DNA from 2 places in the Cobetia sp. genome. Region 2 is predicted to be linked to the other one. Evidence: predicted binding sites of a transcription regulator. Region 2 holds the regulator's gene; the other holds the start of a gene.

Region 1 (14,898 bases), on a different contig from region 2:
AGGTCCAGGTCCTTGATGATGTGCGTGCTGCCGAAGGTCTTGTTGATCTTGGAGAGGGTTACGCTTGTCATCTTGCGACTCCCAGCCGGTGCTCGGCACCGGCTTTCGAAAGAAGGTTAGTCGAGTGCCAGGAAGGCAGCCTGATAGGGCGGCAGTACCAGGCGCGCTGTCTGGGGCTGAGCCTCATCCAGTTCGGCAGTGAAACCCGTGCCCTTGAGAAGACGCGCGCCGCCTGCGTAGGCTTGCGGCAGCGCGGTACTTAGTTCAGTGCCTGTGAGATTGAACAGGCACAGCATGCGCTGACCGTCATGCTCACGCAGGAAGCCCAGAAGCTCGTCCCCCACGTCGACCAGTTGAATGTCCCCCTCACGCAAGACCGGATGCTGACGGCGGAAGTTCAGCAGAATCCGCGTGGCATGAAGCACAGAGTTAGCGTCGTCTTCCTGGTTGGCCACGGCCAGTGGCAGGTGGCGCTCATCGATCGGTAGCCAAGGCTCGACACTTGAGAAGTCCCCTTGCGCCGCTTGACGCCAGGGCATGGGGGTCCGGCAGCCATCACGGCCCTTGAACTCCGGCCACAGCACCTTGCCGTAAGGGTCCTGAATACGCTCGAAGGGCACCTCGGCTTCTGGCAGGCCCAGCTCCTCACCCTGGTAGAGGCAGACGCTGCCGCGCAGTGACAACACCATGGCCAGGGCGACCTTGGGGTAGGACACCGGGTCTTCGTGGGCCCCCCAACGGGTGGCGCTGCGCACCACGTCGTGGTTTGACAGGGCCCAGCATGGCCAGGCATCACCGGCCAGGCGCTGGAAGCGCTCGATGACTTCTCGGATATAGCCTGCGGAATGCGGCGCATTGAGCAGATCGAATCCGTAGGCCATGTGCAGCTTGTCGCCCCCAGCGGTGTATTCCGCCATGCGCTCCAGCGGCTTGTCGTCACCGATTTCACCGACCGTGGTGGTGCCGGGGTATTCATCCATCAGGGCACGTAGGTCTCTCAGGAAGTCGAGATTTTCCGGGCGGCTCAAGTCATAGACGTGGCGCTGCCAGGTATAGGGGTTGGAATCCGGCGCGCCCAGTGTCTTGGCTTCGCCTGCTGGCACTGGCGGATTGTCGCGCAGAGCCTGATCGTGGAAGTAGAAGTTGACGGTATCCAGTCGGAAGCCATCGACGCCGAGTTCCAGCCAGAAGCGCATGTTGTCGAGCTGAGCCTGACGGGCCTCCGGGTGATGGAAGTTCACGTCGGGCTGGCTGGTCAGGAAGTTATGCAGGTAATACTGCTGGCGGCGCGAATCGAAGGTCCAGGCCGAGCCGCCGAAGATCGACAGCCAGTTGTTGGGCGGCGTGCCATCGGGCTTGGGGTCTGCCCACACAAACCAGTCGGCCTTGTCATTCGTGCGGTCCTGACGGCTTTGCTGGAACCAGGGGTGCTGGTCGGAGGTGTGGCTGATCACCTGGTCGATCATGACCTTGAGATTGAGCGAGTGAGCGCGCTCCAGCAGGGCCTTGAAGTCCTCCAGGGTGCCGAACATCGGGTCGACATCACGGTAATCGCTGATGTCATACCCGAAGTCGAGCATCGGAGAGGTGAAGAAGGGCGACAGCCAGATGCCATCCACGCCCAGGGAGGCCACGTAATCGAGTCTGGCGGTGATGCCCGGCAGATCGCCGATCCCGTCGCCGTTGCTGTCCAGGAAGCTGCGCGGGTAGATCTGGTAGATGACGCCACCGCGCCACCAGTTGGAGGAGGTCTGCATTTGGGCTTCGAGCAATGACATGAAAATTATCCTTTGACGGCGCCGGCGGTCAGGCCGGATACGATGCGGCGCTGGAAGATCATCACCAGGATGACCAGCGGTATGGTGACGGTGACGGAGGCGGCCATGATGGGGCCCCAGGGGAGCTCATGCTGGCTGCCGCCGGAGATCAGGGCGATGGCGACCGGCACGGTGCGTTCGCTGTCGGTCAGCGTGAAGGTCAAGGCGAACAGGAACTCGTTCCAGGCCGCGATGAAGGCGAGCAACCCGGTGGTGGCCATGGCCGGCCACATCAGGGGCAGGAAGACCTTGGTGATGGTCTCCCACGGTGTGGCGCCGTCCATGATCGCGGCCTCTTCCAGTTCCATGGGCAGCTGACGCATGAAGGTCGTCAGTACCCAGACGGTGAAGGGCAGCGTGAAGATGGTGTAACTGAGAATCAGGCCACCGGGGTTGTTGTAGAGATTCAGGCTGCGAATCACCTCGAACAGCCCGGAGAGCACCGCGACCTGAGGGAACATCGAGACCCCGAGGATGATCAGCATCACGGTGGAGCGGCCGCGAAAGCGCACGCGCCCCAGCGCATAGGAGGCGGTGATGCCCAGCAGCAGCGCGATCAACACGACGCTCAAGGCGATCAGGATCGAGTTGCCGATCGCCTGTAGGAAGCTCTTCTGCGCAAAGATCTGGGCATAGTTGCTGAAGTCCAGAGAGGTCAGCCAGTAGTTGACCTCGAACAGCTCACTGGACGGTTTCAGTGAGGTGATCACCGCGTAATAGAAGGGGAACACGGCGTAGACGATGATGATGGCGATCAAGGCCCATTTGCCGACATGCTTGGCGAGTCGGGTCAGCTGGTAGCGGTTCATCGGAGTCTGATTCATTTCTCCACTCCCAGTTGGCGGCGGCCAAGGTAGAGGTAGACCACGACGGCCAGCGCGATGATCAGGAACAGCATCGTGGAGGCGGCACTGCCGTAGCCCACGTCCTGGAACTCCACCAGTTGCTGGCGGGCGTAGATGGACATGGTCATGGTGCTCGACGAGTTGGAGGTCAGCACATAGATGACATCGAAGACGCGCAGTGCATCGAGAAGGCGGAAGATCACAGCGACCAGCAGGGCCGGGGTGATCAATGGCAGGGTGACACGGAAGAACACCTTCACCGGGTGGATGCCATCGACCTCGGCGGCCTCATAGCAGTCCTTGGGCAGCATCTGCAGCGCGGCGAGTACCAGTAGTGCCACGAAGGGGATGGTCTTCCAGACATCGACCATGATCACGGCCCACATCGACAGATCGGCATCCGCCGTCCAGGCCAGGGGCGCATCAATCAGCCCCAGCCCCATCAGCAGGTGGTTGATGATCCCGAACTGGTCATTGAGCATCCAGGCCCACATCTTGGCGGAGACGATGGTCGGGATGGCCCAGGGGATGAGCACCGCGGCGCGGACCAGCATGCGCCCCTTGAATTCGGCGTTGAGCAGCAGGGCCACGATGATGCCGAAGACGACTTCCAACGACACCGAGATGACGCTGAAATAGACGGTGTTCCAGACGGAATTCCACCACACCGGGTCAGCCAGCAGGCCGTACCAGACGCCGTCGTCCTTCACGAGATAGTTTTCAAAGCCGATGAAGGCGGCGCCGGTCGTGTCCGAGAGCGAGGCATCGGTCAGGCTGAGGTAGAAGGTTCTCAGCAGTGGCCAGCCGGCCACCAGGGCCAGCGCGACCAGCATCGGCGCGAGATAGGTCCAGGCCGCACGTACCCGCTGGCGTCTGACCTTGGTGCCGCGTTTGCGGGTCCGGGCCGAGGGCGTGTCCGTCGGCACTGACTCATTGAGCGTGGTTGTCATGCGAAACCTCCCGGGTTACCAGCGACGACGTTTGATGCGAGCCAGCTCGCCCTTCAGCTGAGCCACGGCCTGGGCGCCGCTCTGCTCGCCGCTCAGCACACTGTGGGTCGCATTGAAGAAGGCGTTACTGACCTGGCCGTAGTTGTCACCGGTGACGGCAGACGGACGTGCCACGGCATTGGTGAAGGTGTCGTAGAGCGTGCCGAAGAAGGGCACGGCGGTGAGCACCTCTTCGTCCTGATACAGCGCCGTGAGGGTCGGGTTGTAGGCGGCCTGGATGGCCCGGCGTTTCTGCTCGGACTCACCGGTGAGGAAGGCCACCAGCTGCGAGGCGAGCTCGGGGTTCTCGCTGTACTTCGAGACCGCCAGGTTCCAGCCGCCCAGCGCCGCCGCGCTTTCTCCCTCGGCGCCGTGGGGCAGCTTGACCACTCCGACCTTGCCAGCCACCTTGCTGTCATCGCTCTGGGTCAGCGACCAGGCGTAGGGCCAGTTGCGCATGAAGACGGCGTTGCCGGACTGGAAGATGCCGCGGGCTTCTTCCTCGGAATAATTGAGCGCCCCCTGCGGGGTGATCTCGCCGATCCAGCTGGCGGCCAGGTCGAGAGCGGAGGCCGTATTGGGGTTGTCGACGGTGATCTCGCCATCGGCATCGACAATGGCGCCACCGTCGTTGCTGGCGACCCATTCCAGCGCATTGCAGGTCAGGCCCTCATAGGCACGCCCCTGGAAGACGTAACCCCACATCTTCTCGCTGCCGGCCTCGCGTTCCTTTGCCTGGATCTGCGTGGCAGTCTCTGTCAGCTCCTGCCATGTCTCGGGAGGTGCGAACCCGTATTTCTCCAGCAGGTCCTTGCGGTAGTAGAGCACCCCGGCATCCGTGAACCAGGGCATGGCCACCAGGCGGCCATCGACCGTGTTGTTGTCGATGATGGTCTTGAAGTGGCCCTGCGATGCCTTTTCGCCGAGCGTCTGGTGCAGATCAAGCAGGTGATTGCCGAGCAGGCCCGGCCAGACCACATCGATCTGCAAGACGTCGATGTCACCGGACTGCGCTGACAGAATCTGCTGGTAGAGCGAGAGGCGTTCCGTCGAGGAATTGGGCGTGGAGACGATATCGACCTCATGGCCGGTCTTGTCTTCCCAGGCAGCGACGCCCTGTTCACAGAATTCCAGTTCGGCCCCGACCGCACCGCAGGAGATGGTCAGGTCCGCGCCCATCGCAGGGGCGGTGGTGGCCGCTCCCAGCAGGGCGAAGCTTGAGGCGATTAGCGTCTTGCGTTGCATGGTGGATCCTCGTCACTTGTTGTTGTTTGACCCGCATCGGACGACTGGGTGGGGGAGAGTCACAACGTCGTCCGATGGTGGCTTCTTAATCGATTAAGGCGTAGTCACAGTCAAACGATTGGCGTCGATATCCGCAACCTGAACTTTGGTCTTACTGTCACCGATATGTCGCCAAAAATGGGAGTTTTACGCGGTGATCGCTCCCCTTTGGTCGAATTTCGACATAAGTCGTGTGTCTGAGAGGCCAGATTGCCACTAGGGTCTTAAACGATTAAGTGAATATGGCGCCTACGACAACGCCAATGACGAAGGCGCCACTTCGCTGATCATCGCCAAGCGAGTGATTCGTCAACAACAACAAGGCTCTCTTCAACATGACAACTCCCCCTCAGCACCCGCTCAAGACCCCACTTGTCATGGCCGTTGCCATAGCGGTCATGAGCACCAGTGGACTCGCCAATGCCGACGGGACAGGCGATATCGAGGCGCGGCTCGCAGAGCTGGAACAGCGTATCGATGACGCCGAACAACGGGCCAGAGCGGCTGAGCGTCGCGCCGCCGAGGCAGAGCGCGCGATGGCCGTTCAGCGCCAGTCGAATGAGGCTGATCAACCCGCGCGCGTGACCGCGCAGACCGAGGACCTCGAAGAGCGTCTGGCGGCCGTCGAGCGCCAGGCCAGTGGCGAAGAAGGTTTCTCCTTCAATGCCTATGCTCGCTCTGGGCTATTGATCGGCGAAGGAGGCAAGAGCATCGAAGGCGGCCCCTATCTCACGCCGGCGGGCTCGGTGGGCGGGGCGGTCGGGCGGCTGGGGAACGAGCCCGACACCTACGTCGAGTCGGTATTCAACTACAAGACCCGCTACGACAACGGGACGAAGGCGCTTTACCGCACCATGATTGCCGACGGAGTAGAGACCAGTAACGACTGGACCTCGGACGAGTCCAGTCTGAACGTACGACAGGTCTTCGTGGAGTTGAGCGATCTGCCGAGCTTTACCGGCGCCTTCGAGAACTCCTCCATCTGGGCGGGCAAGCGCTTCGATCGGGACAACTTCGATATCCACTGGCTAGACAGCGATTTCATCTTCCTCGCCGGGACCGGCGCAGGTATCTACGACGTTCAGCTTGCCGATGACTGGAAAGCCAACTTCTCGGTCTACGGGCGCAGTTACAGTGAATACCCGACAGAGGACTCCGATACTGGCGGCAATACCGACAACCTGACGTTCACCATGAACAACTATGTCGGCCACTGGCAGTGGATGGTCAGTGCCCTGTCGGCGGCAGACAATGAAGAGCGCGCCATGGACACGGGGGTCGAAGCGGCCGATTCCGGCTTCCACACCATGCTGGCCTACCATGGCGACAGCTTCTTTGGCCTCGCCGATGGCAGCTTCAAGGCCGCCGTGCTGCATGGTCGCGGGCTCGGCGCGGAGACCAAGGTCATCGGGGCTGACGGGAACCTGACGGATGACGCCACTTCTACTCGTCTGGGGCTTTACGGCACGACCTATCTCGCACCCAAGTGGCGCTTCGCACCAGCCGTTCTGGCAGAGGTGAGCAAAGATCGCTACGACGACGGAGATGAGTATTCCTGGGCGACCTTCAATGCGCGTCTGGCCAATGAGCTGACGACGAATTTCGAGATGCAGTACGAGCTGAGCTATCAATGGATGGACCTGGACCCCGGCTCGACAGGCAATGCCGTGGAAGGCGGGTATCGCAAGTTCACCATTGCACCGACCTTCAAGCCTGAAGTCGGTGGCTTCTGGAAGCGTCCGGAAATTCGCTTGTTCGCGTCCTGGAGTGACTGGGATGAAGAGCTCAATGATTACTCCGAAGACGATGCCCTCGGGAGTGCAGGCTTTACGGGAGGCGAATGGGCCTTCGGTGTCCAGAGCGAGGTATGGTTCTAGGAGCAGGGTGCTAAGACCGTCATCGCCTGCCAGTGTTTCGATCTTGCCCGTGGAAATGTGCTCGATTTTCTGATGGCCAGCGTGGTCTCAACGACAGTGCCGGCCCCAAGCGGGTCTGGAAGTTCAAGAATGACCCCGCGCATGAGTGGATCGTCGAGCAGGTGTGATAGATAGGCTATTCTTCGGTAAGCTGTAAAAAAGCCCGCCTCTGTACATTCCAGAGGCGGGCTTTTGCGTTCATGGCGTCACATTACGCCAAGAGCTTCATACCAGCTCGCGCTTTTCTTCACGTGCGATGCGACGATCACGTGCGACCGCGCGACAGATGACGGTCAATACCGCCAGGGTGAGTGCTGGCCATATCAGTACATAGGTAGCGAAAAGCAATGTCATGGGGCATGTCTCCTGTTGTCCGTCTTCAGACGTTATCCAGCTTCATGCGAGGCTCAGGCCGCCGGCTGTGGCTGGTTGGGCGCTGAAGTCTTGTGGTCGTCTGCGTCGAGTGCTTCGTCATAGTTGCCGACACGTGCGGTGATGGTGTCGAAGTCGAAGCGCTCCTGGCGGCTGGCGAGGCTCATGACCACACACACCAGAGTGCTGGTGCCGTAAGCGGTCAGTGAGGCGAGCAGAACGGTGTAGTCACGCAGGAAGTCGGTCGCGAAGATCAGCATGGCGATCATGGCGGCGACAGCAGCGATGATGCCGAGAATGCGCCCCAGGAAGCCGAATACCATCAGACCGATGATCACGCCGCCGCCGATGCTGGCGAGCAGCTCGAAGAACAGGCCGCTCATGCCCGTCAGCGGCACCAGTTCAAAGCGTGCCAGGCAGAACATCACCATCGCGACGATGACCGACGTGGTGAAGGCGGTGTTGGTCACGCGATTCCAGAAGCAGCTGGCGATGACCGGGAAAACGATCGCGCCCCACAGAGCCCCGACGAAGACCAGCATCACCAGGATATCCAGTGAGAAGCTGGCGAAGACGATGCCCAGCACTGTGGCGATGATCATGGTCAAGCGGCCGATGAAGAGCATGCGCTTCGGGTCTGGCTTGCCGCGGGCGATATTCTTGCCATAGACATCAGCCATGATGATGGCGGATAGCGCGGAAAGGTCGGAATCCGCGGTAGAGGACAGCGAGCCGATCACCAGAATGAAGAACAGCGCGATGAAGAACGGCGGCAGATACTCGGACACCATCTGCGGGATGAGGTTGTTCATGTCGCCGTTGAGCGGCTCCACCCCGAGTGTCAGTGCCATCAGGCCAATCATGCCCAGGCCGATGACGATGGCGCCATAGCCCAGCGTCGCGGTGAGGAAGGTCGGCTTGATGTGGTCTTCGTTGACGGCGAACAGGCGCTGGGAAATGGTCTGGTTACCGATCGCATAGGCCAGTACAGCGACGAAGAAGGGCGCCCCCTGGTTCAGGATGGCATCCGTCGAGAAGAAGTTGGCCTGCTCAGGCGTCAGATTATCTAGGCCAGCGACCAGCTCCGTCGGGCCGCCCATGGCGAAGAACACCGCTGGAATGATCACGATGGCGATCGCCATCAGGGCAACCAGTTGCGCGAAGTCGGTCAGTACCGAGGCGCGGAAGCCGGACCACAGGGTGTAGAACAGCACCCCCACACCCGCCATGATCACGCCTGCCTGGAAGGACAGCGGTGAGAGCACGGAGACGAGCGCCCCGGCGGCGGTGAAGTTGACCATCAGGCTGATCACGCTACCCAGCAGGTTGGAGAGCGCCAGAATCAGCTGACTGGAGGAGCCGTGGCGCGCATGGATCAGCTCGCCCAGTGTATGCGCATTGGGCGCCAGCTTGCGGAAGCGGCGACCGAAGGGGTAGATGAACAGAATCATCAGTGCACCCCACAGGCCATAGTGGATCGGCCCTGAGACACCATAGGTATAGCCGGAGGTGGCGGCGGCATAGAAGGAGGCCGCCCAGATCCAGGTAGCCGTCATGCTTGCCGCGCCCATGCCGAAGCCAACGCGATGGTTGGAGACCATGAAGGCATCGGCATCTTCATTTTTCTTGCGGATCCCCAGCGTCATCAGGTAGGTGCCGCCATAGAAGGCAAGCAGCAGCAGTACGACAGTCAGGGTAGAGAATTGATATAGCGATTCGTTATTCAAGAACTGGCCCTCGGTAGGGAAACAGGGCGCTACGCAACGCAGTCGCCTAAGGGCAAACGGTTGTCGATAGCGACGAGTAAGGAGGGGAAGGTTCTTAGCCGTGGACGTAGTTCTGCGTCATTTGCTCAAGCAAATGGCATCCAGCGCAGCACGTGGGCCGCGTCATCAATAATCGGCAATCTCGGTCAATGAAGACGGAGTTGGTGGCACTTCCCGGTCAGGCGGGAACTTGGGGGAGGGCGGCGTGGCATGCATCTGCCTTCATCGGAATAATGATATCGCATACGCGTCCTTGTTATCGGTCAAGCCTTGCAAGGGCGCTGATGCGAGTTGTTGGTCAGCCCCAAGCTTGGCAAAACGGTGTTTTTATTTTTTCTCGTTATCAAATTCGTTGGCAACGATAAATTATGCGCATGTCAATGTCCACACCCTGGCGGGGAAAGCTTGCCTCTCATTCACCTCAACGATGATTGGACGAGCGGGTGCGACGATGTTCAGTTGCGTGACACGTGCCAGAGCAGCATGAAAGACATGACGTATTATATAAATAATATTACTCGGCATGAGTTGTGTTTATTTGCTGAGTGTTCTGAATGGTGCCAGAAAGTGAAATAAATCGTTGTCATTACGTCATGCGTATTTCTTGTCCAATGCTTGAGGAAAAGACTCCCTCAATGGCCCAAGCAACGGCTGACTCGGCGTGGAAGAGGACGTTGACACATGGGAGAGCGAGTCTTCAAAGCGGCCCAGCTGTAGGGTCTCGGATGCTCAGTTCCGGCGATGGCGTTATAGTGCCAGGTGATAGCACCACACATGGCGGCAAGGTGGTGTATGCCCAGTCCAACTATCTGTTGGAGGGCAAGCCGGTGGCAGTGGTGGGGGTCATGGTAAGGTGTCCCAAGGATGGCCACAGCATCTGCAGCATCATCTAGGGGCATCCCACCATCAGCTTGAATGGCAAGCCGGTAGCGTTTCACGGCTGTCACACGTCATGTGGGGCGGCGCTGATCTCTGCCGCGAGTGGCAAGCAGGGCCTGGGATGAGGACGTGAGCTGGTCGATGAGTTGTCTGTATTCGTTGATCCTGTAGCCCTGCCTGCGGGATCTTTCGTTCTGAATCTGCGTGAGGCCGCAGTCTCTTGTTTCAAGCGGCGCATTGCAGAGGAAGGGGCTGTATTCACGTTCAAGGTTTCATTGAAAGTCTTTCTCTGCGCCGCGGGTTTTTCAGCCAGGCAGCGAGAGATAGTGTCAGTCACTTCCCGAGACAGACCTGCTGCCACGTGACGTAACAGCTCTTGCCGTTGGGCCTATGACAACCACTGACTATAAGGGGCATCTCCATGCTCACCTTGATCGTGAAATTTGACGTCGAGCCCGAACAACTCGCTACCTTCAAGCAGGCCTTGGCTGACAACAAGCTGGGCTCAGCGGCTGAACCGGAGATGCTGGAAATGCGTTTCTTCGCGGCCAAGGATTCTCCCACCACCATCTTCGCCTACGAGCGCTGGGCAAGCGCCGAAGCTCATCAGGCACATGTGAATCAGCCATACGCGCAAGCCCTGCTGAAACTGGCTGACACGGCGTTGGCATCGCCATTCGAGGTGATGCCCTTGAACGATACTGACCCGGCGCCATTGCATGAGGCGAACCCCAGGCACGTGCAGCCGGAAGATGAGGTATTCAGTATCTTCTTCATCTTCAAGATCAAGGAAGAATATCGCGCTCGATTGCTGCAGCAATTCACCACGCATGTGGCGAAGACGCGCAGTGAGGAGCCGGGCAATCTCGTGTTTGATCTGTATACCATCGACGGGCAGGACGACACGCTGGTGATATACGAGCATTGGCGCACGGAGTCAGACCTGTGGGACATTCACTTCCAGCAGCCCTATGCCATCGAGACAGGCAAGCTCTTGGAGCAGGCCATGGTCGGGGACATGCAGCAGTACCTGAATATCGTCAGCGAGTTCTGAGTTCTCCCGCCGGTCATTCGTTTCCTGTTTACCCATGCGATGCGCAGTCTTTAGAGGCTGCGCATTGTCCGTTCACCCCCTCCTTGAACATCAGCGTGTCATCCCACCGCCATCCACGCCTGTGAGCTCAACCAGGCGGCTGTCATGAAACCCTGCAGCGCCAGCGGCACGTAAGCTGGCAGGCCAGTGCGAGTCACGCGAATGTGATAGTTTCTGGAGCGTCCAGCCGTTTGGCGGCGCAGAGTCCCGGGCATTTTCTTCGCCGGCGGGGCAAGCGGCGCCGTGTTATTACCCGGTAGTGGCAACCCCTTCATCTTTGGTCAGGACCCCTCGTCATGAGTGATGCGTATTACCTCCACCTTACCGATCGCCTGCGCGAACAGCTGAAGGACCCTGATGCCTTTGAAGATGGGCGATTGCCCTCGGAACGCGTGCTGGCCGAGCGCTTCGATACCACGCGCGTGACGTTGCGTCAGGCGTTGGGGCAGCTGGAGGGAGAAGGGCGCATTCATCGCAGCAATCGGCGTGGGTGGTTCGTGTCGCCGCCGCGGCTGGATTACGACCCCACGCGTGACTCCGGTTTCAATGACTATGTGACGGCGCAGGGGCGGCGGCCACGGACGGAAGTGCTGCTGACCGATGTTCAGGCCTACCCACCGGCTGCGCAAGCGCTGGGACTGGCGGCCCAGGCACCGCTCTATCATATTCGCCGCCGGCGTTTCGTGGATGAGCGCGCTGTGCTCAGCGAGTCGATGTGGGTGGTGCCGGAGCGCGCCCCGGGACTGCTCGAGGAGGGCCAGTTCGGGGTGTCACTGTGGGCGGAGCTGCGTGGGCGCTACGGCCTGACGCTGGCCCATCGTGAGCTGCGCTTCTACTCCGAGTCGCTGGGGGAGCAGGCCGCCCGGGAGCTGGGGGTCGCCATGGGCAGCCCCGGTCTGACCGTGCGTCGCGCTACCTTCGATGAGCAGCATCGTCCCATCGGCTATGACGAAGAGCGCTGGCTGCACAATGCGCTGTGCATCACCGTCACGCTCAAGAACAAGCCCTGAACCCGCGCTGCAGGACACTATATGAGGTAACACTGTTTCACTGGGCCTTCAACTGACTGTCACGGGGGTGTCATTCGGCACGCTCATACTCTTGGTATATACCAGATGGCGAGAGCCATTCATTCCAAGCGTTGGAGAGTCCCGATGTCCTTCTTGACCCGTTCCTTCCTCACCCGTTCCTTGCTGGCCAGTGCCGTTGGTCTGGTCGTTTCCCTCAATGCCCAGGCGGCCACCGAGCTCACCGTCTATACCGCGGTGGAGTCCGATGATCTGCAGAAATATGCCGAGCGCTTCCAGCAGGCGCATCCGGATATCGACATCAAATGGGTACGCGACTCCACGGGCGTGATCACCGCACGATTGCTTGCCGAGAAGGACAACCCGCAGGCGGATGTGGTGTGGGGCCTGGCCGCGACCAGCCTGCTGGTGCTCGAGAAGGAAGGCATGCTGGCACGCTATGCCCCCAAGGGAGTCGAGGCGCTGGATACCAAGTTCGTCGACCCTGCCTACCGGGATGGTAAGGACCCGTCCTGGGTCGGGATGGACGCCTGGGTCGCCTCGCTCTGCTACAACACCGTCGAAGGTGAGCGACTGGGAGTGCCCAAGCCGACGTCTTGGGAAGACCTCACGCGTCCCGAGTTCAAGGGCCACGTGATCATGCCCAACCCGAGTTCTTCCGGTACCGGCTATCTGGATGTCGCCAGCTGGTTGCAGCTGTGGGGTGACGAGGGCGGCTGGGATTACATGGACCGCTTGCACGACAATATCGCCCGCTACACCCACTCAGGCTCCGCGCCCTGCAACCTGGCCGGTTCCGGCGAGGCCGTGGTCGGTGTGTCCTTCGCCTTCCGAGGCGCGCGCCTCAAGGCACAGGGCGCACCGGTGGACCTAGTCTTCCCCGAGGAAGGGCTGGGCTGGGACATGGAAGCCGCGGCGATCATGAAGGGCACCGACAAGCGTGAGGCGGCGCAGACACTGATGGATTGGGCCGTGTCCAAGCCGGCCAATGAACTCTACAACGAAGGCTATGCGGTCGTGGCCTATCCGGGGGTGGCCAAGCCGATCGAGCATTATCCGGCCAATATCACCGAGATGATGATCGAGGCTGACTTTGCCAAGGCGGCCAACCAGCGGGATGCAGTGCTCGCCGAATGGCAGCGCCGTTACGACGGCAAGTCCGACAGTCAGTAAGTCACGCCCAGCCACCTTCGTCATTGCCCCGGCGCCTTGCGCCGGGGTCGGGAGTTTCTCGCATGTCTCTTGTGACCGCACCCCCGCGTCATCACGCCTCGCGTCAAGCGCCGCCAGCGACTACCGGCGCCTCGCCTCGCGCGGTATCCGCCCCTGCAGCCCGGGCGCCTGCGCGTAACGCATCGCCTCAGGCACTCACCACGCGTTCTGCGTCGTCAGACAGCATCCACCTCAAGATCAGTGGTCTCACCAAGCGCTATGGCCAGTTCACGGCCCTGAGCGAGATCGACCTCGCGATCCGCGAAGGCGAATTCGTGTGCTTCCTCGGCCCCTCCGGCTGTGGCAAGACCACCTTGCTGCGCGCCATCGCCGGGCTTGCGCCGCAGAGCGAAGGCACCATCCACCAGCGCGGCCAGGACATCTCGCGGCTGCCGCCGCAGGCGCGCGACTTCGGCATCGTCTTCCAGTCCTATGCGCTGTTCCCCAATCTCACGGTGTTCGACAACGTGGCCTATGGGCTACGCAATCGGCGCGATGCGCGTGACGCGATGCGCCGGCGCGTGACGGAGCTGCTCACCCTAGTGGACCTGGCCGGCAGTGAAGGCAAGTATCCGGCGGCCCTGTCCGGGGGCCAGCAGCAACGCGTGGCACTGGCGCGGGCACTGGCGACCGAGCCGGGGCTGCTGTTGCTCGATGAGCCGCTTTCAGCACTGGATGCGCGCGTACGCCTGCATCTGCGCAGTCAGATCAAGGCGCTGCAGGCTCGGCTGGGCGTCACCACCATCATGGTGACCCACGACCAGGAAGAGGCCCTGGCCATGGCGGACCGCATCGTGGTGATGAACCATGGTGTGATCGAGCAGATCGGCACCCCCGCCGAGATCTATCGTCAGCCGGCGAGCGCCTTCGTGGCCGAATTCATCGGCAGCATGAACTTCCTGCAATGCTGTCCCGAGAACGCCAGTACTCTGCGTCTGGGTCAGCAGCGTCTGGAATGCGCGGCGCATGATCTTGAGGGGCTGGATCAGGCGCGTCTGGCCATTCGCCCGGAAGCCGTCTCGCTGTGCGCAGTGGGTGAGGGGCTGCCGGCGCAGGTGGAGCACGTCGAGTTTCTCGGCGCCTTCCTGCGTATCACTCTGACGCTTGAGGGCTGTGGGCAGACACTGTCGGCGGATGTGGCGCTCAAGGACAGTGAGTCACTGGGCGTGCGGGTCGGTGCCCGGGTGGGTGTGCGTCTGCCGTCCGAGGCGATCCGCCTGTACCCGCTGGTGGAGGCGCAGGCATGATGGCGCGTGCATTGCCCTTGTCGGGAAGGCTGTCAGGCGAGTCCGGCTTGCGTCTGTTGATGTTGCTGCTGGCCCTGGCGCTGCTGGTCATCGGGCTGCTGTTGCCGCTGGCCACCATGCTGATCAAGAGCGTGCAGGACCGCAGCGGCGACTTCGTCGGCCTGGCCAACTTCGCGCGCTATGTGCAGACGCCGGCGCTGGTCGGCTCGATCATCAATTCCGTCAGCATCGCGCTGATCAGTACCCTGACGGTGGTGAGTCTGGCGTTCCTGTGCGCGTACGGCATCACCCGCACCTGCATGCCGAGCAAGCGCGTCTTCCGCATGCTGTCCATCCTGCCGCTACTGGCACCGTCACTGCTGCCAGCCATCAGTCTGGTGTATCTGTTCGGCAATCAGGGCTGGTTCAAGGAAGCGTTGCTGGGGGGGAGCATCTACGGCCCCATCGGCA
Region 2 (14,898 bases):
TGACGGCGGTGGGCTCGGATACCCTGTCGGTGCTGGTGACGCGCTGGGCTGCCCAGCTGCGCCGCTATCATCCGGGGGTGCGCGTGCAGCTGCAGGCCGCGGGCTCCTCGACGGCACCGCCGGCATTGATCGCCGGCACCACCCGCATCGGGCTGATGTCGCGCCCGATGAGCGATCAGGAGCGTCAGGACTTCACGCGTGAATTCGGCTATCCGCCGCTGGGTGTGCCCGTGGCGCTGGATGCGATGGGCATCATCGTGCATCGCAGCAATCCGCTGGAGGAGATCAGCATCGCGCAGCTGGATGCCATCTTCTCCGCCACGCACAACTGTGGTGGCCAGGCAGCCAATCGCTGGGGCCAGCTCGGGCTGAGTGATGAGTGGAATGACCGCCAGATCACGCGCTTCGGGCGCAGTGCCACCTCGGGCACCTACGGCGCCTTCCGCCGTATCGCGCTGTGCGATGGCGACTTCCGCCTCGATGTCAGTGAACAGCCGGGCTCGGCCTCCATCATCGGTGCGGTGGGCTCCTCGCCCAATGGCATCGGCTATGCCAGCTTCAGCACTTCTTCGCCGCTGGTGAAGCAGCTGTCCGTCAGCCGTGAGGCGGGTGGCCACGCCGTCTTCCCGAGCCGGGCCAGCATTCGCGATGGCCGTTATCCGCTGACCCGCGCGCTGTACATCTACGTCAATAGGGTGCCTGACGAGCCGCTCCCGGCGCTGGAGCAGGCCTTCCTGTCATTGATCATGTCGCGCCAGGGTCAGCAGGCCATCCTGCGTGGTGGCTATGTGCCGCTGCCGGAAAAGCAGCTGCTGCACTGGCGTCAGCAATTGGGGCTGGAGGATGTGGATGCCCTTTGATTCGCCTTTGTCATCTCTCTGTCATCACTTGGACATAATCTCGGTGCCATACCCGCTTCATGCGTCTGCGGAGTCGACACTCCAGGGCGCGAATCCTTTCGTGGTGATATTTCATGTCGGCAGTTGATGCCTCCCGAATGCAGCGTCGTCGTCTGCGGCATGACCGTCTTGCCAGTCTGTGGCTGACAGCGGCCGGGCTGGGCGTGATGGTCATCGTCGTCGTGATGCTGGCCTATCTGGTCAGCGTGTCGTGGCCGCTGCTCAAGCCCGCCAGCGTCACGTCGCTTCCTCAGCAGGCGCTCGAACAGCAAGTGAGCGACCAGCAGATGCCTGCCGCGCAGACCGATCCTGACTGGCTGAGCGCCTTGCCTGACATGCCGCTTGCCGCGCGTGACGGGCTGCCTCCCGTGCTGGCCAGTGACGATTCGACGGCGGATTCGCGTACCTCGCCGCTGGCGGGTGTCTGGCTCGCGGATGATCGCCTGCAGGTGGTTCAGCAGTCCGCCGCTGGCGTGCGACTGCGCGGCAGTGCCATCGAGGTTCCCGCAGGGCTTGAGCGCCGCCAGGCAAGCCTGATGCTCAGCCGTGACCAGCTGTGGCTGCGCATTCCGTACGAGGAGGGCGATGGCCTGTGGCTGGCGCGCCTGGCCTTGTCGGCGTCGCACGCTACCGCCGGCGCGCTGGGTGACGATGCAGCAAGCCAGACGCCGCTCTCCGAGTGGCAGCAGCAGTGGTTGCCGGGCACGGCCAGGCTGTCTTCGCAGCAGGGGCGTCTGCTGGTCACCGCTGACCGCGATGGCTTCACCCAGTGGCAACTGAGCGAGGCCTCCACCGGGACCAAGCCGCTGGCGCGCAAGCTGGCACATCACGCTATGGCCTCTTCTGCCTCCGCGTCATCGCCGGCGATCACCGCGATCAGCGTCCTGCGTGGCGGCAGAAGCCTGATCGTCGGAGACGCCGCCGGTGGCCTGAGCCATTACCTGTTGCCGGCGCATGCGCAGCCGCTGGTCAAGGCCGGCGTCTTTGACAGTGACCTGTCGGCGCCGGTGGTGACGATGGCTGCCGCCCATCACAGCCTCGGCTTTGCCGCGCTGGACGCCAACGGCCGCCTTGGCCTCTATCTGGCCACCAGCGAGCGTCGCCGTCAGGTGCTGGACTGGCTGGACGCCGCCCGGGTCGCGGCTGGCGTGACGCTGGAATTTGACAATGATGACCGCCGCTTGCTGGCATCGGCGACCCGGGAGGCAAGGCTGCCCGCTCAGGAAGCGTCGCTGGGGGCGCTCGGCAAGGCCTATGCGGGGCTTGCGATACACGACCCGCATCAGGCCGTCGGGCTCGACGCCATCTTCGGCAAGGTCTGGTATGAGGGACGCGCAGCGCCGGAGTGGATCTGGCAGCTGGAGAGCACCGGTACCCACGAACCCCGTCTGTCGCTGGTGCCCATCATGTGGGGCACGCTCAAGGCGGCGCTGGTCGGGCTGCTGTTTGCCGTGCCGTTGGGGCTCGGCTGTGCCATCCATGTCGCCTGCTTCATGGCGCCGCGCCAGCGTTCCCGCATCAAGCCGCTGCTGGAGATGATGGAGGCGCTGCCGACCGTGGTGATCGGCTTCATCGCCGCGCTGGTGGTCGCGCCCTTCGTCGAGCGTGAGCTGATGGCGGTGTTGCTGGGGCTGGTCCTGATTCCGCTGGGCACCATGGTGGCCGGCTTCCTGTGGACCCTGTCGCCGCGCGTATGGCGTAATCTGCTGCCGGAAAACATGGCGGCCTTCGGGCTGTTGCCGCTGCTGTTCGTGCTGCTGTGGCTGGATGTGACCATCGCCGGCCAGGTCGAGCAGTGGTGGTTCGACGGCGACCTACGTCAGTGGCTGTTCAGCCACTACGGCATCGATTACGCCCAGCGCAACACCCTGGTGACCGGCATGGCGCTGGGGCTGGCGGTGATGCCGACCCTGTTCACGCTCAGCGAGGATGCCCTCTCGTCGGTGCCGCGCGGTCTGGCCGCAGGCTCCGCGGCGCTTGGCGCGACGCCATGGCAGAGTCTGCGCCGCGTCATCCTGCCTGCCGCTGCGGTCGGGCTGTTCTCGGCGATGATGATCGGCATGGGGCGTGCCGTCGGTGAGACGATGATCGTGCTGATGGTGGCCGGCAATACGCCGCTGGTGGATGCCAGTCTGTTCGAGGGCCTGCGTTCACTGGCCGCGACCCTGGCCATCGAGCTGCCGGAGGCCGAGGTCGGCAGCAGCCACTACCGCTTGCTGTTCCTCGCTGCCCTGGCATTGTTCGTCTTCACCTTCGTGGTCAATACGCTGGCGGAAGTGCTGCGACAGCGCTTCACGCCGCCCAATCAGGGGAGCTGGGGATGAGTCACCCTGACACCAATCGCGCCAGCTCCTCACTGCTGCGCCCGCGCGAGCCGCTGGTCGGGCGCCTGCAGCGCTACTGGCGCGACGGCGGCCCGTGGGGCTGGCTGAATGCCATGGCGGTCAGTGTCTCGCTGGTGCTGGTGCTGGGCCTGCTCAGCCTGCTGGTGGTGGGCTCCTTCAGTCACTTCTGGCCCTCACGGCTGGTCGAGGTGGAGCTGACGGCGCAGCCGGGCCAGAGTCCCACGGCGCTGACCACCACGCGCGGTGAGCCAGCGGCCGACAATCGCCATCTGCTCGGCGAGCTGATGCACGAGGAGATGCGCCGTGTTACCTCGGGCGAGGGGGATGACGCTCGCCAGCAATGGTGGCTGCTGCAGACATCCTCACGTGACGGGGCCGCGGCCAGCTGGCAGTGGCTGCCGGAGACGCTGCTCGACAGGATGACCTTCCCCAGCCAGGCGCTGATGCTGGAAATGCGCGACGGCCGCACTCTCTACGGCATGCCACGGGCGCTGAGTGACCCGATGACAGGGGAGATGGACCACACGCCCGATGTCGGCGACGGACCTGTCCGGCCCTTGTCCGAGGACGCCGAGCCGCTGTTTGCCCGCCTGAAGATGATCGAGAGCGAGCGCCGCCAGTTGCAGGCACTGCGCCTGGACAGTGAAGCCTTGAGCAGTCGCTATCAGGCGCTGCAGCAGTCGCTCGAATCCCGGCGCAGCGCCACTGCTGACGGTGACCCGGCGCGGACTCAAGAGGACGCTGAGCTCGAGCAGCAGATGCAGGAGGAGTTGGAAGAGGTGCGCAGCGCCTTCATCGAGCGTGAAGGTCAGCTGAGTGCCCTGCGGGATGCGCTGGCGGGCGGTCAGTTGCTGCTGGGCGGCAATGGCGGCTACGAAGGCCGCATCGCGCTCGATGATATCCGCAATGCCTGGCGGCCCAATGCGATGGGCTTCAGCGGCCGGCTGATGATGACGTTCAAGCGTTTCCGTGACTTCGTGGCCGGCGCGCCTACCGAGGGCTTCGGTGGCGTCTGGCCCGCCATCTTCGGCACCGTGCTGATGGTGGTACTGATGTCGATCATGGTGATGCCCTTCGGCGTGATGGCGGCGCTCTATCTGCACGAGGTGGCCCATCAGGGACGCCTGACGCGCCTGACGCGCATCGCGCTGCGCAACCTGGCCGGGGTGCCCTCCATTGTCTACGGCGTGTTCGGTCTCGGTTTCTTCGTCTATGGACTGGGCGCCGGAATCGATGAGCTGTTCTATTCCGAGCGGCTGCCGACGCCGACCTTCGGGACCGGCGGCATTCTGTGGGCCTCGCTGACGCTGGCCCTGCTGACCTTGCCGGTGGTGATCGTCGCCACGGAAGAGGGGCTGGCGCGCGTGCCGCGTCGTCTGCGCGAAGGTGCGCTGGCGCTGGGGGCGACACGCCTGGAAACGCTCAAGCGCGTGGTGATTCCGGCTGCCTCGCCGGCGCTGATGACGGGGCTGATTCTGGCCGTGGCGCGTGCGGCGGGCGAAGTCGCGCCGCTGATGCTGGTCGGGGTGGTCAAGCTGGCCCCGGACCTGCCGCTGGATGACAGCTTCCCGTGGCTGCATCTGGACCGAAAATTCATGCATCTGGGGCATCAGGTCTATGATCTGGCCTTCCAGAGCAGCGACGCCTTCAGCAGTCGGCCGCTGGTCTACGCGACCGCGCTGGTGCTGGTGGTCGTGATTCTATGCCTCAATCTGAGTGCCATTCGCCTGCGTCACATGCTGGCACAACGTTACAAGGGAGCCACCGAATGAGGCGTGACTCTGAACAGCCCAAGCCCCAGTTGTTTCTTCAGGAGACGCCTGCGCGGCCGGCTGAGGACATCTGCCTGGAAACCCGTCACCTGAGCCTCGATTATCAGGCACGTGTCGGCAAGGAGAACCAGACGCGCCGCGCACTGGAGGATGTCAGCCTGCAGATCGCACGCAAGCGCGTGACGGCCTTCATCGGCCCTTCCGGCTGCGGCAAGTCGAGTCTGTTGCGTACCTTCAATCGCATGACCGATCTCGACGAACAGTCACGTCTTTCCGGCAAGGTACTGCTCGAGGGCGAGGACATTCATGCGCGCGGCGTGGACGTGCCGATGCTGCGCCGCCGGATCGGCATGGTCTTCCAGACGCCCAACCCCTTTCCGATGTCGGTCTACGAGAACGTGGCCTTCGGACTGCGGCTGGTCGGCGAGAATGACAAGCGCCACCTCGATGACAAGGTCGAATCCTGTCTGCGCTCCGCGGCGCTCTGGGAAGAGGTGAAGGACCGCCTGCACGACAGCGCGCTGGGGCTCTCGGGTGGCCAGCAACAGCGGCTGGTGATCGCGCGGACGCTGGCGGTCGAGCCGGAGGTGCTGCTGCTGGATGAACCGGCCTCGGCGCTGGACCCCATCTCGACGCTCAAGATCGAGGAGCTGATCCGTTCGCTGCGCTCGCGCCTGACACTGATCATCGTCACGCACAACATGCAGCAGGCCGCGCGGGTGTCAGACGATACCGCCTTCCTGCATGAGGGCCGCCTGGTGGAATTCGCCCCGACCGATCAGCTGTTCACCAACCCGCGGCGCCGCCAGACGGAAGACTACATCACGGGGCGTTTCGGTTAGCGCGCTCATGCGCGAACGTGCAGCCAGGTAGCCCTTTCGTCCTGATATTGCTGACGATGGCGGCCAGATAGCGCCTTTGCGCCATGGGTGAAACATAACTGCAATCAAGTGTCGGCATGCTGAGGGGGAGCCCGCTGTGTCAGTCAGTAGTGGGCCATACTTGTCACGTCATTCATGTCACGCCCCCTGACTCGGTGGGCGACTTTCCGGGAGAGGGAAATGGATATCACCAGCGATTCGCACGGCAAGCATATCTCAGAGCAGTTCAATCACGAGCTGGATGCACTGAAGACACACCTGCTGGCCATGGGCGGACTGGTAGAGAAGCAGCTGCAGGATGCCGTCACGGCATTGCTGGAAGGCGACAGTGAAACCGCCACGCGGGTGCGCGACAACGACAAGGCTGTCAACGACATGCAGCTCAAGATCGATGACGAGTGCACCCGGGTGCTGGCCCGCCGTCAGCCGGCGGCCTCCGACCTGCGCCTGGTGCTGGCCGTCATCCGCGCCACCTCCGATCTCGAACGTATCGGTGATGAATCGAGCAAGATCGCACGCAATGCCATCTCGCTGGTCGAGAATGGCCAGAGCCCGCGCGGCATGGTCGAGGTGCGTCACCTCAGTCAGCACGTGCGCAGCATGGTGCGTGACTCCCTGACGGCCTTCGCGCGCTTCGATACCGACCTTGCCCTCAAGGTACTGCGTGAAGACGCCTCGGTGGATCTGGAATATCAGAGCGCGATGCGCTCGCTGATGACCTTCATGATGGAAGACGCGCGCCAGATCACGCCGGTGCTCAATGTGATGTGGATTCTGCGTGCGCTGGAGCGCATCGGTGACCACGCCGACAACCTGGCCGAGTACGTCATCTTCCTGGTCAAGGGCGTGGACGTGCGTCACACCGATACCCATGACCTGAAGCCGCAGGACCTGGACAAGAAGTGAGCTGACGCGCTTCCCTGCCCCTGTGTCGCCTCTTTCGCCCCGCACCTGCCCACCGGCAGGCCGCGGGGCGATTGCGTCGTGGGAGCGCGAGCGGTGTCAGGCGGCCGACAGCTGCGCCGCGCAGGCGGGAGTGCTAGGGTGTGGCTCCGGTCAGCCCGCTGGCTGGCCGGTTCTTTTGAGATGACGAGGACGTCGCATGATTGATGCCGTATCGGCGCTGGTCCGCGGGACCCGCATGGTCTATACCCCCGGGCTGCGCCGCTTCGTATTCGTACCGCTGGCGATCAACCTGGTGCTCTACAGCATCACGCTGTGGGTGTTGTTCAACCAGTTCGGTGGCTGGATCGATTACTGGATGCTCAAGGTACCGGCGTGGCTGGACTGGCTCAGCTGGTTGATCTGGCCGGTGCTGGTGGTGAGTCTGTTGCTGGTGGTGTTCTTCACCTTCAGCCTGGTGACCAACCTGATCGCCGCGCCCTTTTACGGCATTCTGGCCGAGAAGGTCGAGCATCGTCTGGATGGCACCCTGATCGATGATGATCGCGGCCTGATGAAGATCGGCGTCGACTCGCTGGGGCGTGAAATGGCCAAGCTGGGCTACTTCATCCCGCGCATGATCGCGCTGTTCATCATCGGCTTCATCCCGGGCCTGAACCTGCTCTCGCCGCTGTTGTGGGGACTGTTCTCGGCCTGGAGCATGTCGATCCAGTACCTCGACTACCCGATGGACAACCATCAGGTCAGCTTCGGTGACATGAAGCAGCGCCTCAAGGCGCGCTGGTGGCCCTCACTGACCTTCGGCGCCGCGGTGTTCGTCATGACGCTGGTGCCGCTGGCCAATCTGCTGTTCATCCCGGGCGCCGTCGCCGGGGCGGTACTGATGTGGCAGAGCCACTACCGTCAGTTGCCGGCGCCGCGTCGTTGAGACAGCCTGTCGCAGAGCTGGCTTGTCGCTGAACTGACTCGTCGCTAAGTTGGCACGTCGCTGAAATAGCCGCAGCGTCGTCTGATTGACCAAACGAAACGCCCCGCAGTCGCCTCCTTTCGAGGTGGCTGCGGGGCGTTCTGCGTTGGGCTGGCGTCCGGGTCAGATCATCACTGAATCAGCCCATCACTGGGCTAGCGCACTGCTGGCCTGGGGAGCGCTCGCCTGGCAGGCGCGCTCGTCGGGGAAGCGACAGCGGAAGCGCGCACCCTCGCCGGGGTGGCTGTCGATCTCCAGATGGCCCTGATGACGAATCAGCACATGCTTGACGATGGCAAGCCCGAGGCCGGTGCCTCCCGTGGCGGTGCTGCGGCCCTTGTCGATGCGGTAGAAGCGCTCGGTCAGGCGCGGCAGGTGGACCGGGTCGATGCCGTCCCCGTCATCTTCCACCTCGACCAGCAGGCCCTGGTCATCCGCCTTCCAGCGCAGGGTGATATGGCAGTCTTCGGGGGTGTAGCGCACCGCATTGAATACCAGATTCGAGATCGCGCTGCGCAGCTCCTGCTCCTCACCGCGCAGAGACACGCTGGCATCGGCCTCGATGGAGAAGGTGTGGCGCCCCTGGGACAGGCCTTCGGCGTCGTCGCGGATATGGCCGAGCAGGGCGCTCATGTCGATGCAGCGACCGTTGTCGGACAGCTCGTCGGTTTCCAGGCGTGACAGGGTCAGCAGGTCCTCGACCAGGTGCTGCATGCGGTCGGTCTGGCTCTGCATCTGGCCCAGTCCACGCTGCCAGCGCGGTGGCAGGTCATCGGCGTAATCGGAGTAGGTCTCGAGATAGCCGGCCAGCACCGTCAGCGGCGTGCGCAGCTCATGGGAGACATTGGCCACGAAGTCGCGGCGCATCTCTTCAAGACGATAGAGGCGGGTGACGTCACGCAGCATGACCAGACGCTCGTTGTCACCGAACAGGGTGATGGAGATCTGCAGCGTCAGGTTGTCAGACAGCGGCGACTGGAGCGTCAGCGGCTCGCGGTAGGCCAGCCGATTGAAGTAGTCGATGAAGACGGGGTCACGCAGATAGTTGGTGATGTGCTGACCGCGGTCGTGGCTGGCCTTGAGACCGACCAGCTGCTCGGCAGCGCTGTTCCACCATTCCATGTCACCGTGGTTGTCCAGCATCACCAGGCCGTCGCGCATGGCCTCCGAGGATTCCTGGATACGGTTGAGGATGCTGCGCAGTCGCTCCTGAGCCTGACGCTGGCCCTTCTGGTAGCGGTAGAGACGATCGAGCAGGTCTCCCCAGACGCCATCGCCGGGCGGCGGCTCTTCATGGGGATTGGTGATCAGCCAGGTGTAGAGGCTCTTCAAGTGCTTGAGATGGACGAACAGATACAGCGAAAGACCCAGCGCCAGGCCCCAGCCTAGATGGCCCAGCAGGCCACCGATCAGGCCGAAGCCACCGGCAAGGTAGCCGAGGCGCCATAGCTCGTTGGTCCAATAGCGCATGAATCCCTCAGGCCTGAGCGCTGAAGCGGTAACCGGTGCCGCGGACGGTCTGGATCAGATGCTGATGGCCTGTGCCCAGCGCCTTGCGCAGGCGACGGATGTGCACGTCCACGGTGCGCTCCTCGACATAGACGTTGCCGCCCCATACCTGATCGAGCAGCTGACTGCGCGTGTAGGCACGCTCCTGATGCGTCATGAAGAACTGCAGCAGGCGATATTCGGTCGGGCCGACATCCAGCGAGTTGCCGTGGGCGGTGACGCGGTGGCTGGCCGGGTCGAGCATCAGGCCTTCGACTTCCACCGCCTCCTCGACCCCCTTGGGAGTGGTGCGACGCAGCACGGCCTTGAGGCGGGCGACCAGCTCGCGCGGCGAGAAGGGCTTGGTGATGTAGTCGTCGGCACCGGCTTCCAGGCCTTGAATCTTGTTGTCTTCCTCGCCCTTGGCGGTCAGCAGGATGATCGGCAGCTCCGAGGTGGTCTCGTCACGCTTGAGACGCCGCGCGAGCTCCAGGCCACTGGTGCCCGGCATCATCCAGTCCAGCAACAGCAGATCGGGCTTTTCATCGACGACGATGGCGTGGGCGTCCTGGGCATTGTCTGCCTCCAGCACGCGGTAATCCGCCATTTCGAGGGCAACGGCGATCATCTCGCGAATCGAGGATTCATCGTCGACAATCAGTACGGTCTTGGAGCTCATCGCTAGATCCCATGCAGCAGTCGGCGCACGCGCCAGAATGACAAGTCGATGACGATTACAACCCGCTTATATGACAACGAGATGACAACTGCCAGCATGGCAGCTTGCACGCAAGCCTGCCAGCCGCCTTGGAGGCGCGGCAGGCAGGCATGAACCGTGGGCTGGGGAGCAACAGAGGGCAGGGGTCGCTTTAAATCAAATAAAACTAATGTTTATGCAGGAGTCAGCTCATCGGCCAGGTCGCCAGGGCGATACCGGCGAAGATCAGCAGACCCGTCCAATGATTGTTGAGGAAGGCCTGGAAGCAGGGCGCACGCTCACGCTCACGGATCAGACGTTGCTGCCAGACGAAGGTGACGGCGGCGGCAGCCAGTCCCAGCCAGTAGAAGATGCCCAGCGCCAGCTGCAGGCCGATGCCGATCAACACCGCCAGCATGCCCAGCTGCAACAGGCCGATCATCAGCTTGTCGGCACGCCCGAACAGCACGGCGGTGGACTTGATGCCCACCTTGAGGTCGTCGTTGCGATCGACCATCGCGTAGGCGGTGTCGTAGGCCACCGTCCACATCAGGTTGGCCGCGAACAGCCACCAGCCGTAGGTCGGCACCTCCTCCAGCGTCGCGGCGAAGGCCATCGGAATCGCCCAGCCGAAGGCGGCGCCCAGTACTACCTGGGGCAGATGATGGAAGCGCTTCATGAACGGATAGCTGGCCGCCAGCAGTACGGCGACGATCGACAGCAGCACCGTGGTCAGGTTGGTGAAGCACACCAGCACGAAGGCGGCCGCGACCAGCCCCCCGAACAGTGTCAGCGCCTCGCGCTCCGAAATGCGACCCGAGGTCAGCGGCCGGTCACGCGTGCGCTCGACATGCTTGTCCCAGTGGCGGTCGGCGTAGTCGTTGATCACGCAGCCGGCGGCGCGCATCAGATAGACCCCGGCGATGAAGATCAGCAGGGTCGTGCGCTCGGGAATGCCATCTGCCGCCAGCCACAGTGCCCACAGGGTCGGCCACATCAGCAGCCAGGTGCCGATGGGGCGGTCCAGCCGTGTCAGGGCGAGGTAGTCGGCCAGTCTGGAAGGACGCGAAGCGGCGGAAGTGGATGACGCGGTCATCGGGGCTCCTGGGCGGGTGGTAGTGGGCAAGGGAAGAGAGGGAAACGAGGCCAGTCGGGCGCAAGGCTCAGGCCAGTTGCAGCGCGTGCTGGAAGGCCGGTGTGAAGCCCTCCTGCACCAGCACCTTGAAGCGACCATGCGAGAACATCGAGCGGCGCATCCACCGACTGGTGGTGCGGGCCAGCGGCCTGGGGCTCGAAAGCACCAGCGGGGCGCGGCTGACATCGATGGCACTGCGGGTCAGGTCGGGCTGGCGAAACAGCCAATGGCCCAGCGAGCGCTCACCCAGCGTCGAGAGGCGATGACCGTGGGCCAGGTCCAGCGCCGCCAGCGAGCGTGCGATCACCCATGGCGTATCGCCATGACAGAGTGCCACTTCGCGCCGCCAGACATGCCGGCGCGGGCCGATGCCCAGCAGGCGTGCCTCATCCAGCCGCGCGGGGCCGGTGTCCTGCAGCAGCAGGCGCACGCGCAGGCCCTGGATTGGCTGGCCATCGCGTTCATCCTGCTGTTGCATGGCGCTGGCAAGACGCTGGGTCAGCGAGTCCGTCGAGGAGAGCCACGCCCACCAGCCGGCCGGCATGACACCCTGCAGCGCGGCAGCCGGCTGCCAATGACGGCGCACCGCCGCCGAAGCAGCGGGTGCGGCGCGCGTGGGCGAAGGCCAGCGAGGCGCAGGCTGGCACAGGGACTCGGCTGACGAATGAGGCGCCTCACAGGTGGAGGTCTGTGGCGTGAGCGCTGCGCGATGAGGCTCGCCTGCTGGGCATCGGACCACGGTGAATTCCCTGTCAGGATGACGAAATGGCGAGTCTAGCATGGCCGGGCGGCAAGGCCTCCCGCTCAGGCATGCCTGCACTGCTGGCGGGCTGGTATGCTGGGCGCATTCATCGGCGTTCATGACGGACGCTGTTGGCGCTCTTTCATCAGCGCTTCCCTCGGATCGATCTCAGGAGATGGTGCCATGCGCGACCCACGCACCCTTGTCATCATTGGTACCGGCATGGCGGGCATTGGTCTGGCGCGCGCGCTGCGTGCGCGTGACAAGGACAGCCGGCTGATCCTCATCAGCCAGGACAGCGGCCACGATTACGCCAAGCCGATGCTGTCCACCGCCTTCGCCAAGAAGATGTCGGCCACCGACCTGTCGCGTCAGGCGCCGGTGGCGCTGGTGGACGAGCTGAATGCCGAGCTGCGTACCCATCAACGCGTCACTGCCATCGACGGTGATGCCCGCCAGCTATGGCTGGGCGAGGAGTGTCTGGCCTATGACGAGCTGGTGCTGGCACTCGGTGCCGCGCCGCGTCGTCCCTTCCCCGTCGCCGCGGAAGTGGCCTCACGCGTGCAGAGCATCAATGACCTCGACGACTATGCGGCCTTCTGCGCGACGCTGGCGAAGGCCCGCGAGCGTGGGGAAGACGGGCACGTGGTGATTGTCGGTGCCGGACTGGTCGGCTGTGAATACGCCAATGATCTGACGGCCGCCGGCCACCGCGTCACCCTGGTCGCGCCGGAGGAAACTCCGTTGGATGGATTGTTGCCGCAAGCACTGGGGCAGCGTCTGGGCGCGGCGCTGGATGGGCTCGGTGTGACGCGTCGCCAGGGCGAGATGGTCGAGACCATCGCCGCCAGCTCAGGCGAGGAGGCCGAACGTCAGGCCGCGCCGGTCGAGGTGCGCCTGCAGAGCGGTCGTCGCCTGACGGGCTCCGTGGTTCTGCTGGCCACCGGGTTGGCGCCGCGCATTCGTCTGGCGCAGGCCGCAGGCCTGAGCGCCGGCGGCGACGGCATCCGTGTCGACCGCCACCTGGCCACCTCACAGCCGCATATCTGGGCGCTGGGCGATTGCGCCAGCGTCGAGGGCGTCAATGCCATGTATGTCCAGCCGCTGCAGATGGCCGCGCGCACCCTGGCAGCCAACCTGTGTGGTGAGCCAAGCGTGCTCGACTGGAAGGCGTGGCCGGTGCTGGTCAAGACACCGGCCTTGCCGGTGGTGGCCTATCCGCCGCGTTCGGCCGTGGCGCGCTGGGAAATCAACGGTGAAGGCGATGACCTCGAAGCGCGTGCACTGGATATGAACGAACGCTTGATTGGATATGCGTTGACAGGCGCCGCCGTTCGCAGGAAAGTCGAGCTAGCGCGGCAGGCGCCGCCGTTGCTAGGCTAGGCGATGCCATGATCGATGGTCGTAAATCCCTTGCTGCCAGCGCGGTCAGGCACGATAGTGAATGCTCCGTCAGACATGCTGCTCAGCGGGCGTCGTCTGACAGAATGCTGCCATCGACAGGTTTGATACGGCAAAGCTTGCCGGGAGCGGATTGCGTCGCCGCCATACGCCACCGCTAGCAAGTGCAAGAACAACAATGGAAACGGCGGCTTGGCCGCCCGTGCAGAATGCCAAACCAGGAGGGCTTTTCATGCGCAAGCCAGAACTCGCTGCGGCCATCGCCGAGCGTGCGGATCTATCCAAGGACAAGGCCAGTCAGGTACTGAACGTGATTCTCGACGAGATCACTCATACCGTGGCCAAAGGCAATGACGTCTCACTGATCGGTTTCGGGTCATTCACCGTGCGCCAGCGTGCGGCGCGTACCGGCAAGAACCCTCAGACAGGCAAGCCGCTGACCATCCCGGCCAGCAAGACCGTTGCCTTCAAACCCGGCAAGTCGTTGAAGGATGCAGTGACCAAGTAACCTCGGCTCGTGCTTCAGCGCAGACCCGGGGTGGCTGTCGCCATGGCTTTCAATCGTCGTCATCAAAAGCCCTGTCGGCTGTCATGCTGATGCCACCGGTTCCGCCCTGCGGGGCCGGTGGCATTTTCATATGGCCTGCGTGACCGACGCTTCGCGATTCAAGGAATGACACCATGAAGCTCAAGATATTGCTGTGGGTGCTGGGTCTGCTGCTCAAGCGGGCCTTCAAGCGTGACCCCGAATTTCGTGCCGAGCTGGAAAAGCGTCCGCTGGACTGGGGCGTCGCGACCGAAGACATGAGCATCGCGCGTCACTACCGCATGTCCCACGCGGGCGTCACCACGGGCAGTGGCCTGCCGGTGGATACCGAGCTTGAGCTGCGCTTCGCCGATAGCGACAGTGCGGTGGCCTTTCTGCTCAAGCCCTCGCCGCGTGCCTTCCTGCAAGGCCTGATGGACCAGCGCGTGCGGCTGGTCGGCGATTCGGCCCAGCTCAACCGCTTGCAGTCATTGCTCAAGCGCATTCGCTGAATGGCCCTGTGCCGTGCCTGCATGAACGAAAGACGCCCCGCTGAGAGAATCAGCGGGGCGTTGTTTTTGTCATGAGCAGTTGTCGCGAGCCTTTACTTGCGAGGGGCTGTTCGAGAAGACCCTCTCAACGCCCTCGAGGCGTCACAGCAACTGCTTGAGGCCCGGAATGCCTTCGAGCACCTGATCGACCACGCCATCGCCGGCTTCTTCCCGCGCATAGCTCAGCGTCTCATCGGCTACGCCGCGCGCCTGGTCCATGTTCAGGTCCAGCCCCATCAGCTTCTGGCCCAGTTCCAGCGCACCGCCACCGCCACCGCCGGTGAAGGCGCTGACGGCGCCCATCAGGCCGCCCATGAGGCCACCGCCACCGGACTCGGCGGCTTCCTCGCCTGCGCTGCCGATCAGGCCTTCCGCTCCCGGAATGGCGCCCAGCAGTGAGGCGGCCGGGCCATCCGGCCCCTGCTCACGCACGAACTTGAGAACCATGCCGACCGCCTGCTCGGCGATTTCCGGTGACAGCCCGAGGGAGCCAGTGACGCGTTCGATAAGAGGATGCATCGGTATTCTCCATGAAAGCCAATGAGGTCAGGAGTCTTCAGAGTGGCACGTCGCGGCGATTCGACATTCGAC

What was found. The regulator PhoB, encoded in region 2, activates phosphate uptake and scavenging genes when phosphate is short. The targets are predictions, from matches to a motif close to TGTCATANNNNTGTCANA.
Region 1: AC4FAH_RS06050 (putative 2-aminoethylphosphonate ABC transporter substrate-binding protein) is a predicted target of PhoB. The motif match lies at 12,029-12,046, and genes of this name have one in related genera.

Annotation. Positions count from the first base shown of each region.
Region 1 is NZ_CFDJES010000040.1:3,084-17,981, reverse strand. It holds gene AC4FAH_RS06105 (ABC transporter ATP-binding protein) at 1-71, opposite strand, end outside; gene AC4FAH_RS06100 (alpha-glucosidase family protein) at 117-1,757, opposite strand; gene AC4FAH_RS06095 (carbohydrate ABC transporter permease) at 1,784-2,626, opposite strand; gene AC4FAH_RS06090 (carbohydrate ABC transporter permease) at 2,638-3,612, opposite strand; gene AC4FAH_RS06085 (ABC transporter substrate-binding protein) at 3,628-4,896, opposite strand; gene AC4FAH_RS06080 (carbohydrate porin) at 5,313-6,812, shown strand; gene AC4FAH_RS06075 (putative transporter small subunit) at 7,077-7,205, opposite strand; gene AC4FAH_RS06070 (sodium:solute symporter family protein) at 7,259-8,950, opposite strand; partial or broken gene AC4FAH_RS06065 (PAAR domain-containing protein) at 9,544-9,993, shown strand; gene AC4FAH_RS06060 (putative quinol monooxygenase) at 10,290-10,922, shown strand; gene AC4FAH_RS06055 (UTRA domain-containing protein) at 11,258-11,971, shown strand; gene AC4FAH_RS06050 (putative 2-aminoethylphosphonate ABC transporter substrate-binding protein) at 12,116-13,162, shown strand; gene AC4FAH_RS06045 (putative 2-aminoethylphosphonate ABC transporter ATP-binding protein) at 13,225-14,448, shown strand; gene AC4FAH_RS06040 (putative 2-aminoethylphosphonate ABC transporter permease subunit) at 14,448-14,898, shown strand, end outside.
Region 2 is NZ_CFDJES010000002.1:46,270-61,167, forward strand. It holds partial or broken gene AC4FAH_RS00575 (PstS family phosphate ABC transporter substrate-binding protein) at 1-860, shown strand, start outside; gene AC4FAH_RS00580 (ABC transporter permease subunit) at 974-3,223, shown strand; gene pstA (phosphate ABC transporter permease PstA) at 3,220-5,016, shown strand; gene pstB (phosphate ABC transporter ATP-binding protein PstB) at 5,013-5,858, shown strand; gene phoU (phosphate signaling complex protein PhoU) at 6,078-6,803, shown strand; gene cysZ (sulfate transporter CysZ) at 7,000-7,728, shown strand; gene phoR (phosphate regulon sensor histidine kinase PhoR) at 7,915-9,237, opposite strand; gene phoB (phosphate regulon transcriptional regulator PhoB) at 9,245-9,934, opposite strand; gene ubiA (4-hydroxybenzoate octaprenyltransferase) at 10,158-11,048, opposite strand; gene AC4FAH_RS00620 (chorismate--pyruvate lyase family protein) at 11,116-11,673, opposite strand; gene AC4FAH_RS00625 (NAD(P)/FAD-dependent oxidoreductase) at 12,013-13,212, shown strand; gene AC4FAH_RS00630 (HU family DNA-binding protein) at 13,463-13,738, shown strand; gene AC4FAH_RS00635 (hypothetical protein) at 13,912-14,268, shown strand; gene AC4FAH_RS00640 (hypothetical protein) at 14,410-14,826, opposite strand.